2 linked regions of the Antarctobacter heliothermus genome follow. The main gene of each other region encodes a partner of the protein of the gene in region 2 in a complex. Links are inferred from orthologs where the notes say so. Each region holds a gene or a part of one and is shown on either strand. Other genes may lie near its edges.

Region 1 (7,584 bases), 2.3 Mb from region 2 along the record:
ATATCCCGGGGGAGAGGCCAAAGGCCGAGGGGGCAGAGCCCCCTCTTGCAACCGTCAGAATGGAATACTCAGGCTGCGACGGTCAGACTACCCCCACCGCAGCCCACCGGGCTGCACTAGAAAGATGACCCAATACGTCAGGCCCGGCATCCCGCAGCGGTCACTTGTCCAGTTTGGACAACTTGCTTTGCAACTCGGTCAACTGCCGCTTGATCGATTCAAGATCTTCTTTGCCCTGCGACGCGGGTGCCTTGCCCTCCGCATCGGCCGCCGCTCCGGACATTGCCTTCATAAAGGCCTCTTGCTGGGCCTGCATCGCCTCCAGGCTTTTGGCCATCGGGTTCATCGTATTGACGTTCTCCAGCCATTTCGACTGGCTGTCGCGAAACATCTCGAAACTTGCGGCCAGAAACTGCGGCACCGCGCTGGTGGCATGAGTCGTATAGCTGCGCACAAGGTCGGTCAGCACGCTGATCGGCAGGACGCTTTGTCCCTTGCTCTCATTCTCGGCCACGATCTGCAGCAGGTATTGCCGCGTCAGGTCATCACCCGACTTCAGGTCGATGATTTTGACCTCGCGCCCATCTCGGATGAACCCGGCGATGTCCTCAAGTGTGACATAGTCGGAGGTTTCCGTATTGTAGAGCCGCCGGCTGGCGTAGCGCTTGATCAGAAGCGGTTTGTCACTCTCGGCCACAGGCTCCCCTCCCTTGCCAATGATGCATTGCAGCAAGCCTATGCGAGTGCAGAACAAAAAGAAAGTCCAGCGGTATTTATTGTGAAGATGGCCGCTATGCGCTCAGAACAGGCTGCCCTGTTCGGGGAGCTTGGGCTTGGCAGGTTTGCGGGATGAAGATCCACCGCCAAGTTTCAGCTTGCCATCGGCAAATTCGATTTCAAGGCCTGTGGCGGTTTCGGCGGCGCTCTTTGTCGTCACCACATGGCCGTCGCCGCGCACCACCGCATAGCCGCGCCGCAGCGTTTCGCGGTAGCCAAGCGTTTCGTGCAGCCGGGTCAGCGCGTCCAGACGGCTACGCAGATCGGCCTGACGCGCCTCCTGTCCATCCGCCAGACGCCGGGTCAAATCGGCCAGCCGGGTCTTTTGCACCTCGATCTCTCGCAGGATCGGGCGCGCGCTGATCCGGTCGGCGCGGCGTCCCAAGGCCTCCCGCCGTGTCTGTACCAGACGGTCGAGTGCAGGCTTCAGCCGCGCGGCCCGTTCTGACAGGCGGCGCTGTTCGACGGTCATCGCCCGGGTCAGGACGGCGGGGCGCAGGCTGCCTGCGATTTCCGACAGTGCCAGCTTGCGACGGTCGACGCTGCGGGTCAGAGCCTGCGGCAGTCGCTCGCCCATGATGTCCAGCCGCTGGCGCGGCCCGTCCAGCAATTCATCCACACGCGGCAAGGCCCGCGACATGTCGCGCAGGCGTTGACCACGCACCTCCAGACGTTGCGACATGGCGCGGTCCATCCGCAGACCGAAATCGCGCACCGTGCCGATCAGCTCCATCCGCACCGGCACGGCCAGTTCCGCCGCCGCCGTGGGCGTGGGGGCGCGCCGGTCGGACACAAAGTCGATCAAGGTGGTGTCTGTTTCGTGCCCCACCGCAGAGATCAGCGGGATGTCAGAGGCCGCCGCCGCCCGCGCGACCACCTCTTCGTTAAAGCCCCACAGATCCTCGACCGACCCGCCGCCGCGCGCCACGATCAACAAATCCGGACGCGGCAGCGCGCCACCGCGTGATAACCCGTTGAACCCCTCAATCGCCCGCGCCACCTGCGGCGCACAGCCCGCGCCCTGCACCGCCACCGGCCAGATCAAAACCTTGCGCGGGAACCGGTCGCGCAACCGGTGCAGGATATCGCGGATCACCGCACCCGAGGGCGAGGTCACAACACCGATGATCTCTGGCAGATACGGCAAAGGTCGCTTGCGGTCCGCCGCAAACAGCCCCTCGGCCTGCAACATCGCCTTGCGCTTTTCCAGCATCGCCATCAGCGCGCCCGCGCCAGCGGGGCGGATCTCTTCGATGACGATCTGGTACTTGGACTGACCGGGGAAGGTGGTCAGACGCCCGGTGGCGATCACCTCCATCCCCTCTTCGGGCTGGTTCTGCTGGCGCGCGGCCACACCTTTCCACAGGATCCCCGAAATCACCGACCGGTCATCCTTGAGATCCAGATACACATGCCCCGACCTTGGCCGACTGACGCGCCCGACCTCACCGCGCACGCGGACAAAGCCGAATTCGCCCTCGATCACACGTTTCACCGCGCCCGACAGCTCGGATACTGAAAACTCCGGCGTGTTGCCTTCGGCTCCGTCGTCGATCAGATCCATATCGCCTCGCTTGCTCTTGCCTGCGCGTGACCTTAAACGACCCCAAACCGCCGGAAAAGCCACCCCGGGCTTCTTCTTGGTCTAAATACTCTGGGGGAGTCGCCAAAGGCGACGGGGGCATGCCGAAAGCATGCTTCTGGCATGACGCCCCCTCCCGGCCCGAACAGGAGCACGCCCGTGAATATCCTCATCCTTGGCGGCGGTGGCCGCGAACACAGCCTCGCATGGGCCACACTGCAAAACCCCAAATGTGACAAGCTGATCGTCGCCCCCGGCAACGCGGGCATCGAACAGATCGCCGAATGCGCATCGCTGGATATCGAAGACCCGGGGGCCGTGGCGGAATTTGCCGGTGAACACGCCATCGACATGGTGATCGTCGGGCCAGAGGCCCCGCTGGCGGCGGGTGTTGCGGATCGTCTGCGCGAGGCGGGCATTCTGGTCTTTGGCCCCTCTGCGGCTGCCGCACGGCTGGAAGCCTCCAAAAGCTTTACCAAGGAAATCTGCGCCGCCGTGGATGCGCCCACCGCTGGCTATGGCCACTTTACCGATGCCGAAGCCGCCAAAGCGCATATTCACGCCCAAGGCGCGCCGATTGTGGTCAAGGCCGACGGACTGGCCGCAGGCAAAGGCGTGATCATTGCCGAAACGATCAACGACGCCTGCGCCGCGGTCGATGACATGTTCGGCGGCGCATTTGGCGGCGCGGGCGCCGAGGTGGTGATCGAGGAATTCATGACCGGCGAAGAGGCGTCTTTCTTTGTGCTGGTGGACGGCGACATCTGCCTGCCCATCGGCACGGCGCAGGATCACAAGCGCATCGGCGAGGGCGACACCGGCCCCAACACCGGCGGCATGGGCGCCTATTCCCCTGCCCCGGTCCTGACAGATGACATCGCGCAAAAGGCACTGGACGAGATCGTGCGCCCCACCATGGCCGAAATGGTCAAGCGCGGGATGCCCTATCAGGGCGTGCTCTATGTCGGGTTGATGATCGAGAACGGTCAGCCCCGTCTGGTGGAATACAACGTGCGCTTTGGTGACCCGGAATGTCAGGTGCTGATGCTGCGCCTTGGCGCGCAGGCACTGGACCTGATGCATGCCTGCGCAGAGGGGCGTCTGGCAGAGGCGCAGGTCACATGGGCCGACGATCACGCCATGACCGTTGTGATGGCCGCCGAGGGGTATCCGGGCGACTATGCCAAGGGCGCGGTGATCGGCGGGCTGGACGGCCTGCCCGAAGACAGCTTTCAGATGATGTTCCATGCGGGCACCAAATCCGAAGCCGGCAAGGTTCTGACCAATGGCGGGCGGGTGCTGAACGCCACTGCGCGCGGGGCCACCCTGCAAGAGGCGCGCGACCGGGCCTATGCCATGGTCGACGCGGTGGACTGGCCGCAGAACGTGCATCGCCGCGACATCGGATGGCGCGCCCTTGGCTGAGGATTTCGCCTTCCGTCTCGCCCCGATCGGGAAAACCGTGAGCTGGCGTCTGGAGGGCGATCTGTTGACCGGCCCGCACGGCACCTGTGACCTGACCGAGATCGAAACGGCGGCCTTCGTGGAGTCGACCGTCCAACTGATGCGGATGCGACGGCTCGACCTGTGCGGGCCATCGGGGCTTTGCCGCATTTCGATCAACACCCGCGTTGGCCTGTCCCCAAAGAATGCGGACCGCGCCGCCCACCGTACATTGTGTCGCCGGGTGGCCGAACACTTGTCCCGTCGCGCCCCTGACTTGCCGGTAACACTTGGCGAGACCGGAGCAATCAAGGCGCTGTGGTTTGGCGTGGGCGGCCTGTCCTTTTTCATGGGGCTGGGGATCGCTGTTGCCGCACTGGCCAGCGGCGTCAGTTCTGATCGGTGGCCCGGGATGATTGTCCCTTTGATTGCGCTGGTGCTGCTCGGCGGTTGGCTCATGCATCGCTATGCGCTTTGGCGCAAACCAGTAGAAATTCCGGTCTCGGCGCTGCCCACCTTAGTCGATTTGCTCGACCAGCCAAAAGTCCCTGACCAGAACCTTTGATATTTCGCCTGCGGCGCACCGGCGCTAGGGTCGCGCCATGAGCACCTCTGACCACGACAAACCACTGCTGGGCGTCACCCTGATGCTGGGCTTCTGCCTGCTGGCCCCCTTTGCGGATGCATTGGCCAAGCTGCTGGGTCCCGAGATGGCGGTGGGCCAGCTTGTCACCCTGCGCTTTGCCTTTCAGGCGGCGATTCTGGTGCCGCTGACGCTGCTCACCGGGCGGGTCTGGCGGATGGACCTGCACACGTTTGGTTTTGTGGTGCTGCGCACCTTGCTGCACATCGCCGGCGTCGCCTTCGTGTTCACCGCGCTGCTGTTCCTGCCGCTGGCGGATGCGGTGGCCATCGCCTTTGTGATGCCCTTCATCATGTTGCTGCTGGGCTACTGGTTTCTGGGCGAAGAGGTTGGCCTGCGCCGCCTTGTCGCCTGCGCCGTCGGCTTTGTCGGGACCCTGCTGGTGGTCCAACCGGCCTTTACCGACATCGGCTGGCCCGCGCTGCTGCCTTTGGGGGTCGCCGTAATCTTTGCCTTTTTCATGCTGGTGACGCGGCGCATTGCCGGGACCACCGACCCGATCGGGATGCAGGCGGTGTCGGCGATGGTCGCGTTGGTCCTGCTGGTGCCGGTCATGGCGCTGACGCCCGCCGATGTTCTGCCAGAGCTCGCATGGATCGCCCCCGGCCAGCGCGGCTGGGTGCTGATCGCGCTGATGGGCACCGCCGGGACCTTTGCGCATCTGCTGATGACGTGGTCGCTGCGCTATGCGCCCGCCGCGACGCTGGCCCCGATGCAGTATCTGGAAATCCCATTTGCCACCGCCGTAGGGTTTGCCATCTTCGGCGACCTGCCCGGCCCGCTGGCAACGGTGGGCATCGCCATCACCATCGGCGCGGGCCTGTATATCGTCATTCGCGAGCGGGCCATGTTCCGGGCGCGTCCGCCAGCCCCGCAAGCAATGCACTCAGGCACGCCACCGGCAGGATAAGCAGCATGGCCGGCGCATCCATGTGCAACTGCACTGGACCACTGACCTCATTCGAGGTTCCGGTGGTGCCTGCGGGCGTGAACGCCAGCCCGTCGATGGGCCAGCGCAGCCCCGTCGATCGGCCCGTGACCGGCGCCATCGGATATAGTGAAAACCGAGTGCCGTTGGGCAGGTCCAGCGACAACTGCGGCGGGCAGACCATCACCACGTCCTCTGCCCCGATCAGCAAACAGCGCCGGTCCGCGCGCCTGACCAACACGGTCATCGCGGCCAGTTGGTGGTCCAGCCTGTGACCCAGAAAGCCATAGCCAAGGACCAAAGGCGCCTCAATATGGCGCAGGCATTTGTCGAAATCGGTGCTGTTCTGTTCCGGGATCGCGCGCAGCACGCCCGGTGCCAGTTGGCCCTGCACCTCTGGCGACAGCGAATCCATGTCACCGTAGACGGCGTCGGGCATCCGCCCCAGCGACAACAGCTGCACCGCGCCACCGTCGGCTGCTACCACCTGCCGCGCTGCAGGTAAAGCCGCCGCCAGGACCTGTTGGTCGACCTCTCCGCCGCCGACCAGCAGCACCGGCGCATCGTCATGAACAATTTTAACTTTCATGGCCGATTAATGACGGTTTGGGAAACAGATCACAATCCGGTCATGAAATGATACCGTTGACGGCACAGATTTGAACAGCTTTCGTCTCGGTCGACGTGGTAAACACACTGTTGCAGAACGAATGAAAGTGAGCAGACCATGGTGAGTTCGAGCAAGATCCTGACCGTGTCCTACGGCACCTTCTCCTGTACCGCCGAAGGGTTTGACGATCCGATGGAAGTGGTCAAGGAGACGACGCATTTCTTTCGCGGCGTTGTGGGCGAGGATCGGTTTTTCGGCGCGGAACCACCGCAGTTCGATCCCGAACTGGCCACCGAATACTTGCGTGACCGGATGGCCGACACTGGCGGCACGCTGTCGCTGGGCAGCCCGCCGCGTGTGATGGCCGCCGCGGCCTCTGCCGGGGCCATGGCCGCCGCCATGAGCACGCCCGCGGCCCGCGCAGCCGATCATTTGCCCGATGATGACACCATCGAGGCCACCGCTGTTCTGACAGAGACTTTGGCACCGGACGCCCGCGACCTCGACCATGAGGCCGTGCAGGACGACCTGGTGCCCGACGGACCGGAGGTGGCGCCTGCTCCGCCTGCTTCCGCTCCGGACGGAATTGCCGCCAAGCTGGACCGCATCCGCGCGGTTGTCGCGCAAATCGCCGACACGGACACCGACACAGCCGCCGAAGACGACGCGCCGGATGTGGCCGCGCCGATTGAGGACACCCTTGTCGAAGAGGCGCTGGTCGTCGAAACACCCCTCGCCGAGACGTTTGTCGCGGAGGTGCCGGAAGACGACGCACCCGTCGAAGAGGCTTTGATCGAAGAGGAATTGGTCGAAGAGACACCGGACGAAGTGTCCCTAACCGAAGAAACCCCCGACGAAACAGCACATGACGACGCGCTCGAATCGCTGCTGGGCGAACTGGTGGTCGAAAGCGGCAATGCCGAGGCCGCCGATCTGACCGATGATCTTGACCTGGCAGACAGCCACGAGGACGACTACGACGAGCTCGACGAAGTCGAGGATAACGACGACAACGACAGTGTTCTGGACGCCGCCGTCGCCAGCCTTATTGCCAGCAACGACACGGACAAGGCCGACAGCCACGATGACGCGCCTGAACCGGCGACCGCCGAGGCCGACAGCCTCGACCGGGACATCGACGACACCGACGACGCCGATAATGATGACACGATTGAGGCTGTCGCGGCCGCCCTTGGCCGCACCTGGGCTGCCGAAGGGCCGCTGACGCCCCGGTCTACCGATGAGGCAGCAACCGCAGAGCCGCCAGCGCCTGCCACACCGGACCCGCAATTGCGCGCCCGTGTGGTCAAGGTCAAGCGCGCCGCCTTTGAGCATGCCATCGACGACGGCATGCTGGAAGAGGTGCCCGAAGACGCACCAGAAGTCGCGCCAGAAACCGAACTTGAACAGGTGGCACCGCCGCCGGTGGCCAAGTCGGACATCAGCAGCCTGTCACCCGATGAAGAAGAGGAACTCGCCCGCGAGCTCGCCGCTGTGAAGGCCGAACTTGCCAGCGATTTCGGAGCATGGGACGACGACGACGATATCGCGCCGGACCCCACCTTTGCGTCGACCATGCCGGGCATGACCGATGCCGATCT
Region 2 (11,202 bases):
GCGCGGGTCTCACGCGGGGCAGTGGAACACCCCGCAACGGCGGCAAGGGCGGTGAACAGAAAGGCGCGACGGGCCAGCATGTCGAAAACTCCGGAAAGAACGGTTTTGTCCTAGCCCGCGTTTTTTAACGGCGCGAGTCCGCAGCCGTCGCGTCGGCGAAACGCCGCCCGAGCCACGCAAAACACCGGCGCCGGTCCGCGCGTCGTTTCCCGCCTGCGACATCGCGACAAGACTTGCAACTTGACGCCCGCAGCGCCAACTAAGGCCAATGACTTGTACCCTGCTCTCCCTTGGCCACGGATTTTCCGCGCGCGCTCTTGCCGATGTTTTGCTGCCCGAGGGCTGGCAGGTGATCGGAACCACACGCAGTGCCGACAAGATGGCGCAGCTTTCCGCCACCGGGATCACCCCGATCCTGTGGCAGGCAGAGGCCGTGACAGAGGCGCTGCAACACGCGACCCATCTGCTGATCTCAGCGGCTCCGGACGCCGAGGGTGATCCCGCTCTGCGCATGATCGGCCCTGACATCGCCCGTCACGCGCCCGCGCTGGAATGGGCGGGCTATCTCTCGACCACAGGCGTCTATGGCGACCATGCGGGCGGCTGGGTCGATGAGGGCTCCCCCCTGACCCCGTCCAGCCGACGCGGCCAGATGCGGGTCGCCGCCGAACAGGCATGGGCCGACATTCCCGAATTGCCGCTGCATATCTTCCGTCTGGCGGGCATCTACGGTCCCGGACGCGGACCCTTTGCCAAGCTGCGCAAAGGCACCGCGCGGCGGATCATCAAGCCCGATCAGGTTTTCTCTCGCATCCATGTCGAGGATATCGCGCAAGTCTTGCGTGCCTCCATCGCGCAACCCAATCCGGGCGCTGTCTACAACCTGTGTGATGACGCGCCCGCCCCGCCGCAGGACGTGATCGCCTGCGCCGCTGAGATGCTGGGGATGCCCGTCCCGCCCGAGGTCGCCTTTGAAGAGGCGGAACTTTCCCCGATGGCCCGCAGTTTCTATGGCGAAAGCAAACGCGTTTCGAACGAACGTATCAAAAAGGAATTGGGCGTGACCCTGCGCTATCCCGATTATCAAAGCGCACTGGCGGCAATCCTCGCCGCCGAACAGGCGTCCGAATGATGACCGCCGACCCTGAAACAACAGAGACGACATCCAAACGCAGCCCACAATCCCTTGGGGAATTGCTGGAGGCCATGCGCCCCGGCGAGGGTGACACGCGGGTCTCTGTCGGCGACGTGCTGAGCCGCGTTGGTGACCAATCCTTTGCCGCCGTGATCCTTGTCCCCGCGATTGTTCTGGTTTCACCGATTTCCGGCATTCCGGGCAGTCCAACCATCGGCGCGCTGATCACAATGCTGGTGTCGATTCAGGCCTTGCTGGGACGGCGGCATCTGTGGTTGCCCGGTTTTCTGCATCGTCGCAGTGTCAGCGCGAAAAAGATGACCAAGGCGATCGACTGGCTCAGCAAACCGGCGGGCTGGATGGATCGGCACAGCAGTGGTCGGCTCAGGCTGCTGACCTCGCGCCCGGTGAGGCCGCTTGCCTTTGCGGCAGTGACGCTGATCGCGCTGTCCTGGCCGTTTCTCGAGATCCTGCCCTTTGTGACCTCGTTCTTTGCCGGGGCGGTGGCAATGATGATGTTCGGCGTGATGACGCGCGACGGTCTGTATCTACTGGCCGGGTATATTCAGGCCGGTCTGGTCGTTCTGGCGCTGGTCTCGCTCTGGTCGGGTCTGATCTGAAACGGCAGAGGCGGGCCCGGTCAGGCCCGCTTGTCCAGCACCCTTGCGCCCAGAACCTCGAGCACCTTCGTCTCGATGTCCGACGCGTTCATTTTGGCCGCCGCGTACATGTCCGTCGGGCTGGCATGGTCGATAAAGGTATCAGGCAGCACCATTGAACGATATTTCAAACCGCTGTCAAAAACACCCTCTTCGGCCAGTAGCTGCGCCACATGGCTGCCAAAGCCACCGATGGCGCCCTCTTCAATGGTGATCAACGCCTCATGATCCCGCGCCAGTTGCAGGATCAGGTCCCGGTCCAGCGGCTTGGCAAAACGCGCATCCGCCACGGTGGGCGATACGCCGCGCGCCTCCAGAGCCTCACACGCTTTCAGCACTTCGGACAGGCGCGTGCCAAAGGACAAGATAGCGACGCCCTTGCCTTCACGCATCATGCGGCCTTTGCCGATCTCCAGCACCTGACCGCGTTCCGGCATCTCCACACCCGAGCCCTCTCCGCGCGGATAGCGAAAGGCGATCGGCCCCTCGTCATGCGCGGCGGCGGTGGCGACCATATGCTTCAGCTCTGCCTCGTCCGCCGCAGCCATCACGACAAAGCCGGGCAGGTTAGCCAAGTAAGCAACATCAAAGCTGCCCGCATGGGTCGCGCCATCCGCGCCCACCAGCCCCGCGCGGTCGATGGCAAAGCGCACCGGAAGACGCTGGATCGCCACGTCATGCACAACCTGATCATAGCCGCGCTGTAGAAACGTCGAATACATCGCGCAGAATGGCCGCATCCCGCCCGCCGCCAGCCCGGCGGAAAAGGTCACGCCATGCTGTTCGGCGATGCCCACATCGAAACACCGTGACGGATAGCGTTCCGCGAACAGATCCAGCCCGGTGCCGTCCGGCATCGCCGCTGTCACCGCGCAGATGCGCGGATCGTCGGCGGCGTGCTGCAACAGCGCCTGCGCAAACACCTTGGTATAGCTGGGCGCATTGGACGGTGCCTTTTTCTGCTTGCCGGTGACAACGTCGAACTTGGCCCGCGCGTGCCCCTTGTCCGGAGCATGTTCGGCGTGGCTATAGCCCTTGCCCTTTTTGGTCAGCACATGCAGCAGGATCGGCCCGGTGGCGCGCTGACGTACCGTGCGCAGGACCGGCAACAACTGGTCGAGGTCATGCCCGTCCAGTGGCCCAAGATAGGAGAACCCCAGCTCCTCGAACAGCGTCCCGCCCACGGTCATGCCCTTGAGCATCTCCTTGGCGCGCCGCGCGCCTTCGCGGAAGGGTTCGGGAAGAAAGGACACCGCCCCCTTGGCGGCGGCCTTGAGATCCTGAAACGGGGCCTCGGCGTACAGACGGCTGAGGTAAGAGGACATCGCGCCAGTGGGAGGTGCGATGCTCATCTCATTGTCGTTGAGGATCACGATCAGCCGCTTGCCCAGATGGCCCGCGTTGTTCATCGCCTCAAACGCCATGCCCGCGCTCATCGCGCCGTCGCCGATCACGGCAATGGCATCGCCGTGCCCGGTGTCACACAGCCCCCCCAGATCGCGCGCCACGGCAAAACCAAGGGCGGCGCTGATGGAGGTGCTGGAATGCGCTGCGCCAAAGGGATCGTAGGGTGACTCAGATCGTTTGGTGAACCCCGACAGCCCGTCCTTTTGCCGCAAGGTGCGGATACGGTCGCGCCGCCCGGTCAGGATCTTGTGCGGGTAACACTGGTGACTGACGTCCCAGATGATCTTGTCACGCGGACTGTCAAAGATCGCATGCAACGCCACCGTCAGTTCGACCACGCCAAGGCCCGCGCCAAGGTGGCCGCCGGTCTCGGACACGGCAGAAATTGTTTCTGCCCGCAATTCTACAGCCAGATGTTCCAGCTCGGCATCGGAAAACTGCTTGAGGTCCGCCGGGGATGTCACCCGGTCAAGCAAGGGGGTCTGGGGCCGATCGGTCATGGGGCAGCCTCCGTCTGGTCAGGTCCGCCGCGCAATAACGAAGCGCGCGGCCTGCTGCAAGTTGATCGCCTCTGCACCATACAAAGATAGGCAATCACACGCCTCGGTCACAAGGGTTTCGGCGCGGCGTTTCGCCCCGTCCAATCCCAGCAGGCTGACAAAGGTCGCCTTGCCGCGATCCGCGTCCTTGCCCACCGCCTTGCCCATCTGCGCTGCGTCCCCTTCGACATCCAGAATGTCATCGGCGATTTGAAAGGCAAGGCCAAGGCGCTGCGCATAGCCCGTAAGCGGTGTCAGATCGACACGCGCCATCCGTGCGCCCGCCTCTGCCGCCCAGCAGATCAGCGCGCCGGTCTTGCCCGCCTGCAGGGCCGTGATCTCATCCAACGTCAATGGCGTATCCGCCTGTTCCGCCGCCATGTCCAATGCCTGTCCAAGCACCATGCCCTGCGCGCCAGAGGCCCTTGCAAGGCTCAGCGCCAAATCGGCTCGGACCACCGGGTCGTCATGACAGGCATCCCGTGCGACCATTTCAAACCCGAGGGTCTGTAAGGCATCCCCCGCCAATACTGCGGTTGCCTCATCCCATTTCCGATGCACCGTGGGCAGACCACGTCTCAGGTCATCGTCATCCATACACGGCAGATCGTCATGGACGAGGCTATAGGCGTGGATTGCCTCAATCGCACAGGCAGGCCAGATCGCGCGCTCCGGTGCCACGCCATGCAGGCGCGCGCCCTCCAGCACCAGATAGCCACGCAGGCGTTTACCACCCGCCACTGCATAGCCCATCGCTCGCGTCACAGGCAGATCGGGAAAGTCGGCCAGGACCGTTTCCAGATGTGTGCCGATCGCAGAGGCCGCCGACGCCAGCCCGTCATCAAAGCTCATCAGAGCCCCTCGACCGGCTTCGTCCCCACTGGGTTGCCGTCGCTGTCCAGCGTGATGAGGGCAACCTTTTCCTCGGCATCCTTCAGCTTTTGCTCACAGCGTTTTTTCAGTTGTGCGCCACGCTCATACAGCGTGATCGACTCTTCCAGAGCCACGTCGCCGCGTTCCAGCATCCCCACGACCTTTTCCAGTTCGGTCATGGCCTGCTCAAAACTCATCTCTTCGACCGGTGTCTCGCTCATTGGCCTGCCTCCATCAAGATTTCCACATGCGCCTTGCCGCTTGTGCTGAGCGCGCCAAGGTCATAGCCCCCTTCGAGGCAGGACACCACGCGACCGTCGCAGACATCCGCCGCCAGATCGCACAATTCGCGAGTGATCCAGCGGAAATCGTCAACGTTCCATTCCAACTGCGCCAGCGGATCATCCTGATGCGCGTCAAAGCCGGCGGAGATGATCAGCAATTCGGGCTGAAAGTCGCGGATACGCGATAGCGCAGGCGTCCAGACGCTGCGCATCTCGGACCCGCCCGATCCGGGCGGCAGTGGCAGGTTGAGCACATTGTCATGCTCGCCACGATCTTCCACCCCGCCAGTGCCTGGCCAAAGCGGCATCTGGTGTGAGCCGATGAACAGCGAACGCGCCTCGTCCCACAGCAAGTCCTGCGTCCCATTGCCATGGTGTACGTCGAAATCGACCACTGCGACGCGGGCCAGCCCATGTGCCTCCAACGCGAGTTTGGCGGCGATAGCTACGTTGCCAAACAGGCAAAACCCCATCGGCGTCTCTGTTTCGGCATGGTGTCCCGGCGGGCGCATGGCGCAAAACGCATTGGCCACCTGTCCGCCCAGCACCATATCCACCGCCGCAATCGCCGCACCCGCACCACGCAACCCGGCACGGAATGAGCCTGACGACAGCCAAGTATCCGCATCCAACTGGAATTGACCACTGTCCGGCACAGCCGACCGAATCCGGTCGATGTAGCGCTGTGGATGGCAAAGCCGTAAATGCGCCTCTGTCGCCTCTGGTGCGGTTTCGCGCACCAGATCCAACCCGGCCAACGCGTGCAGCAGATGTTCGATCCGCGCCACTCGCTCTGGATGCCCTTCGGGCGTCACATGATCCAGCGCATCCGCGTGGGTAAAGAGTGCCGTTGCCATCGTGCCCCCAGTTTCTTTTCCGAAATAACACCTGAAAAGCGCCCGATCCGAAAGCGCCTCAGCCCGACAAAAACGCGAAACGTGCGTCCCCACAACCAGTCAGTCGGGCCGTCAGTCGGGCGCCAGCATGTATCCCGCCCCGCGTACCGTCTGCAAATAGCGCGGTTGCTTGGGGTCCGCCTCCATCTTGCGCCGCAGTCGGGTGATCTGAACATCGACCGCGCGTTCCTGCGCCTGCCCTTTATCGCGGCCCAGCTCCTCTACCAGCTTGGCGCGACTCAGCGGCTCTCCCGGACGGGCGGAAAAGATCCGCATCAACTGGCTTTCTGTTGCGGTCAGCCGCACCATATCCTCGCCCTGCCACATCTCGCCGCGCTCAATGTCATAGCGGATGTCACCCAATGTCAGCAGCTTGGGCACGCTGGATTCGGCGGTGGTCTCTGGCATCCGGCGCAGGATCGCATTGATCCGCAGCAGCAGTTCCTTGGGCTCGAATGGCTTGGCCAGATAGTCGTCCGCTCCGGCCTCGAGTCCCTTGATCCGGTCCTCTGTTTCAGACCGGGCAGTCAGCAACAGTACCGGCGTCTGCGAGGTTTCTCGAATCCCCTTTGTCAGACTCACGCCATCCTCACCCGGCATCATCACGTCCAGCACGATCATGTCGAAATCCAGCCCGGACAACAGCCGCCGTGCATGGGCGGCATCCCGCGCCGCACTAACAAGGAACCCGTTCCGGATCAGGAATTTTTGCAGCAGTCCCCTGATCCGCTCATCGTCATCGACGATCAGCAGATGGGCGTCGTTCTCGCTCATCCGCGGCCCTCCCTCAGCCTTTGGTACTGCCTGCGCATCTCCGGGTCCATCATCGCCTCCAGCACGCGGCGAAAGCCCGCGACAGCCTCTGGCCCGGCATCACGAAAGGCCGCGCGCATCCGCATCCTTTGCGCATCCGACAATTGACGTTCCAGCGTATCGCCCGCCTCTGTCAGGTACAGGTGGCGCTCGCGCTTGTCGACACGACCGACCCGGCTTTCGACCAGACCATCCTCTATCATTGTGCGCAGCACCCGATTCAACGATTGCTTCGTGACCCCGAGAATGCTCAGCAGGTTGTTCACGGTCGTGCCAGGCGCGGTGTGTATGAAATGCAGCGCGCGGTGGTGCGCACGACCATAGCATAGCCCGTCCAGGATACGGTCAGGATCAGCGGTAAACCCCCGATAGGCAAAGAACATTGCCTCAGCCCCCTGCCGCAGCTGTTCATCCGTGAGATAAAGCAGGGTTTCCCCCTGCGCTGTACGCCCTTCTGACATCGTCAATCGCCCTTGTCTGGCCCGGAGGCACTTTAAGTCAGCCTTATTGACATTCCAAGGACCAACTGGTAGCGAGTCGCAGATTTTACGCAACTTTATGTCCGTTTCGGACGCAAGAAACGCAATAATCGAAAAAAATCACCTGCTGAATGTGAGGAGAACCAAGATGGCAGATGGCGCATATGACGATCGCGACGGCAAGATCTGGCTGGATGGCCAGATGGTAGACTGGCGGGCGGCCAATGTGCACGTTCTGACCCACGGCCTTCACTATGCCAGTTCAGTCTTCGAAGGCGAGCGGTGCTACAACGGCAAGATCTTCTTGTCGCGCAAGCACTCCGAGCGGTTGCATTTCTCGGCCCGCGAACTGGATTTCGAGATCCCCTATACCGTCGATGAGATCGAAGCCGCCAAGATCGCGGTACTGGCCGCCAACGGCCTGACGGACGCCTATGTGCGCGCGGTTGCGTGGCGTGGGGCGGGGCCGGACATGGGTGTCGCCTCTGCGCGCAACCCGGTCCGACTGGCCATCGCAGCCTGGTCCTGGGGTAACTATTACGGCGACGCCAAGATGAAGGGCGCCAAGCTGGACATCTCGCGCTGGAAGCGCCCCTCGCCAGAGACGATCCCGGTGCACGCCAAGGCCGCCGGTCTCTACATGATCTGCACCACGTCGAAACACGCGGCAGAGGCCAAAGGCTGTTCCGATGCGCTGTTCATGGATTATCGCGGCTATGTGGCCGAGGCGACAGGCGCCAACATCTTTTTCGTGAAAGATGGCGAAGTGCATACGCCCAAACCCGACTGCTTCCTCAACGGGTTGACCCGCCAGACCGTGATCGGGATGCTGGAAGGAAAGCAGATCAAGGTGCATGAGCGTCATATCATGCCCGAAGAGATGGAAGGCTTTGAGCAATGCTGGCTGACCGGCACTGCGGCCGAAGTCACGCCAGTGGGCCAGATTGGCGACTTCAACTTTGAGGTCGGCGCATTGACCCGCGAGATTTCTGAAGACTACGAAAAGCTGGTCCGCAGCTGAACGTCCATTCGCCGGATCGAGGTTTCTCAGCGGCAGGGCCTGTGGCCCTGCCGCTTTGCGTTTGAACGAACTTGTCGCTACCGACACGGAGCTGACCCAGGACGCTCCGGCATTGGGTCATGACGCTGATATGCTCAAAGGCTGCGATAGCGCCTCTAGGCCTCTCCAGATGCCTGATGGGTGTGTGGAACTCGGGCCAATCATATCCGCCGCGCGCCGGACCACGCAGTAGCCTGAATGGACCACACCCTGTGTCGATGCGTGGGCAGAACAACTCGGACAACCCGAAAAGCGCCTCCGAGTTGGCGTAGGCAGCATCGGCGGTGAAGCCAGCCGTTTGCACCGTCATTCGCCGAATTTCCGATGTGGCGCGTTGATCCCGCCCGTGCCCAGACATCCGTGGCTTGGTGCTTTATGCGGATACCCAATCAAAGCATCGACCGCAGCATCGAGGTATTGTTCTGGATAACAGCGTTCAGATCCATAACCCGCGCAAGCCGCTGTTCGATCTCTTCCTGGCAACTGTCCAACTGCTCGACGATCCCGGTCAGCCCTGTCCCGGATTCGGACAGGCTGGCGCTTTCGATCTTGCACATCATGCGCGTTGAACTCAGCCCGGTGACAAATCGTTTCATGTCCAAAACACTGAGCGAAAACCGCCGCGCCTCACGCTCGACGGACGACAGATTGTCAGCCGCCTGCTGCATGAAACGCTTTTCATGTCCTGCCAGCACGGCAATTTCGTGCGCGACGTCCACATCATCTGGATAGGCATCATCCGTGGCGCCAAAGGCAGTAATCATCTCTCGTTCAGTTGCCGATGCAAAGGTCAGGAACTGCCCCATCAGCACGGCATTGCGGATCTTGGCAAAAACGCAGTCCTCCCCTTCGACGAAGGTTTTGACCCAGGTTGTCATTTCCTCCAGCATCTGACTGTAGTTGACTGAGATCGCACTGATCGGGCCACCGGCGTTTTCCAGCCGCGACGCAATGATACGCATGTTCATCGGAACCGTACGGATTGCTTTGAACGCTTCGGTCATCCTGTCAGCCTCATCCCAGACATCGGAAATCGCCTGCGTCATGTCGATGAACCGTTTCAACCGTGGATCAAGGGTACAGCCCATTTGGCGCGACCGGGCTTCGAATTCAGTCGCTAGCGCGTGGCTCTGAAAGGCGTCATAGCAGGTGAACCCCTTATTGCGGACCCAGGCGCATAGGTCCTCGGCGGACTCCGCCGGGCTGGCACCGCCCTTTTCACGCTCCAGCATTTCAGCATAGAATTCCTGAACCTCGGCACACAGGGGAGAGATTGGCTTGATCCTGGTCGAGATATAGCCATCCTCTGTCGGCGCGAAGAGAGCGAAGACCCAGTAGTACCGCCCGCAAGATCGACGGTTCTTGACGTAGGCTCCGGTCGGTTGGCCCGTTTTGAGTCGTTCCCAGACGAAATGAAATACCCCACGCGGCATGTCAGGGTGGCGGATCAGCTTGTGCGGAGCGCCTATGATGCGGTCCCAATCATGCCCGGCGACGCGATAGAACACCTGGTTGCAGGCCTGAATGACCCCGCGCTTGTCGGTGCGCGAATAAATCGCCTCTGACAGAAGGAATTTCACCTCAGAATTGGACAACCTAGACGGAAATGCGGGATCGAGTTCGGACATGCGACGTCTCCTGTTTGGAGGCGACATTAGGTCCAAATCTCTTTGCAAACCCTAAACGCAAAAGCGCGACACCGAGGTGCCGCGCCCGAATTTGCGATAAAAGCGAAAGTTAGCCCGGGCTGAGCCCGCGCATTCTCTCCGACCGCCGCCGCAACAGCTCGACCGTGGTCAGCAATGCGATCGAAATGATAACCAGAATCGTCGCCACGGCCAAGATGGTCGGGCTGATCTGTTCGCGAAGACCGGTGAACATCTGCCACGGCAGTGTTTGTTGTCGAGCAGAGCCGACAAAGATCACCACCACCACCTCATCGAAGGACGTGATGAAGGCGAACAAGCCGCCCGAAATCACCCCCGGCAGGATCAACGGCATCTGCACCCGAAAGAATGTAGTGACTGGATCGGCCCCCATGTTGGCCGCCGCCCGCGTCAACGAACGATCGAAACCAACCAGTGTCGCCGTCACGGTAATGATAACAAACGGGATACCAAGGGCGGCATGGGCCAGAACCACGCCCAGCAGCGTGCCCTGCAATCCAATCCGCGAATAGAAGAAATACATCCCCGCCGCTGAGATGATCAGTGGCACAATCATCGGCGAGATCAGGATCGCCATGATCGCGCGGCGGAACGGCACATGCTCACCCGACAGGCCGATCGCCGCCAGCGTTCCAAAGCTGACCGAGAGGATCGTCGCCAGCGGCGCAATGATCAACGAATTGCGCAGTGCCTGTTGCCATTCCGACGAGGTAAAGAAATCACGGTAGTGTTTGAGGCTATAGCCCGCAGGGTCAAACCGCAGCATTTCCGGCGTGAAGGTAAAGAAATCCTGCGCGTTAAAGGATAGTGGCATCACCACAAGGATCGGCGTGATCAGAAAGACAAAGATCGCTCCGCACAGCACCCGGAACCCGTAGTGCCAGAGCACCTGACCAGAGGTCAGATAGGGCGGCAGCGGCACCCGGTAGCGCCCCATGCCCACCCAATAGATGAACCAGCCGAAGAACCACCCGAACAGCCCGCCAACCACCAGTCCTGGCAGACCACCCAGCAGGAATCCAGCGACGGCCATGGCCGCAATCAATGCCCATTTGGCCGCTTTCTCAAGACCCGGATCCAGCGCTTCGAGCAGGACAAAGGCAATCGCGGCCAGAATGACAAATCCAATCAGCAAACCAAGCAGGACAGACCCGTTGGCCGCGCCGACAAAGACCCCGGCAAAGGCCCCAGAGGCCCCCGCCACCGGAGCCACGAACTGGATCGGCCGCTTTACGGCTTGTGTCTCGACAGCCATCGGTCAGCTCCCCTGTTTCTTTTGCGCGGGCCTGGGCCGCGCGGAATCAATGTCAGTGGCCAGACGCATGATGCGCGACCGCGTGCCGGACCGGAGATGAAGCCTTGTCAAAATGATCATGTTCAGCCCCCCAGC

The links.
Region 1: the proteins of ANTHELSMS3_RS10300 (region 2) and xseA are in contact, whole or in part, in a cryo-EM structure (PDB 8TXR), measured with the Escherichia coli proteins. The link is inferred for Antarctobacter heliothermus from one-to-one orthologs.

The regions. Positions count from the first base shown.
Region 1 is NZ_CP022540.1:4,478,831-4,486,414, forward strand. The notes cover bases 71-2,903. They hold xseA (exodeoxyribonuclease VII large subunit), read right to left. Parts: upstream 2,342-2,903; coding sequence 800-2,341; downstream 71-799. Other genes in these bases: phaR (polyhydroxyalkanoate synthesis repressor PhaR), read right to left, coding at 161-697; purD (phosphoribosylamine--glycine ligase), read left to right, coding at 2,519-2,903. Outside these bases: more of purD, read left to right, coding at 2,904-3,784; ANTHELSMS3_RS21225 (hypothetical protein), read left to right, coding at 3,822-4,367; ANTHELSMS3_RS21230 (DMT family transporter), read left to right, coding at 4,405-5,355; ANTHELSMS3_RS21235 (thiamine diphosphokinase), read right to left, coding at 5,276-5,962; ANTHELSMS3_RS21240 (hypothetical protein), read left to right, coding at 6,101-7,584. UniProt on the Escherichia coli protein: Bidirectionally degrades single-stranded DNA into large acid-insoluble oligonucleotides, which are then degraded further into small acid-soluble oligonucleotides.
Region 2 is NZ_CP022540.1:2,162,854-2,174,055, reverse strand. What follows is about bases 3,214-6,109. They hold ANTHELSMS3_RS10300 (exodeoxyribonuclease VII small subunit), read right to left. Parts: upstream 4,835-6,109; coding sequence 4,592-4,834; downstream 3,214-4,591. Other genes in these bases: ANTHELSMS3_RS10290 (response regulator), read right to left, coding at 5,866-6,109; ANTHELSMS3_RS10295 (histone deacetylase family protein), read right to left, coding at 4,831-5,754; ANTHELSMS3_RS10305 (polyprenyl synthetase family protein), read right to left, coding at 3,720-4,592; dxs (1-deoxy-D-xylulose-5-phosphate synthase), read right to left, coding at 3,214-3,701. Outside these bases: ANTHELSMS3_RS10325 (lytic transglycosylase domain-containing protein), read right to left, coding at 1-80; ANTHELSMS3_RS10320 (SDR family oxidoreductase), read left to right, coding at 269-1,132; ANTHELSMS3_RS10315 (exopolysaccharide biosynthesis protein), read left to right, coding at 1,129-1,755; more of dxs, read right to left, coding at 1,776-3,213; more of ANTHELSMS3_RS10290, read right to left, coding at 6,110-6,567; ANTHELSMS3_RS10285 (MarR family winged helix-turn-helix transcriptional regulator), read right to left, coding at 6,564-7,067; ANTHELSMS3_RS10280 (branched-chain amino acid aminotransferase), read left to right, coding at 7,234-8,106; ANTHELSMS3_RS10275 (PAS domain-containing protein), read right to left, coding at 8,535-9,773; ANTHELSMS3_RS10270 (ABC transporter permease), read right to left, coding at 9,883-11,067; ANTHELSMS3_RS10265 (ABC transporter permease), read right to left, coding at 11,190-11,202. UniProt on the Escherichia coli protein: Bidirectionally degrades single-stranded DNA into large acid-insoluble oligonucleotides, which are then degraded further into small acid-soluble oligonucleotides.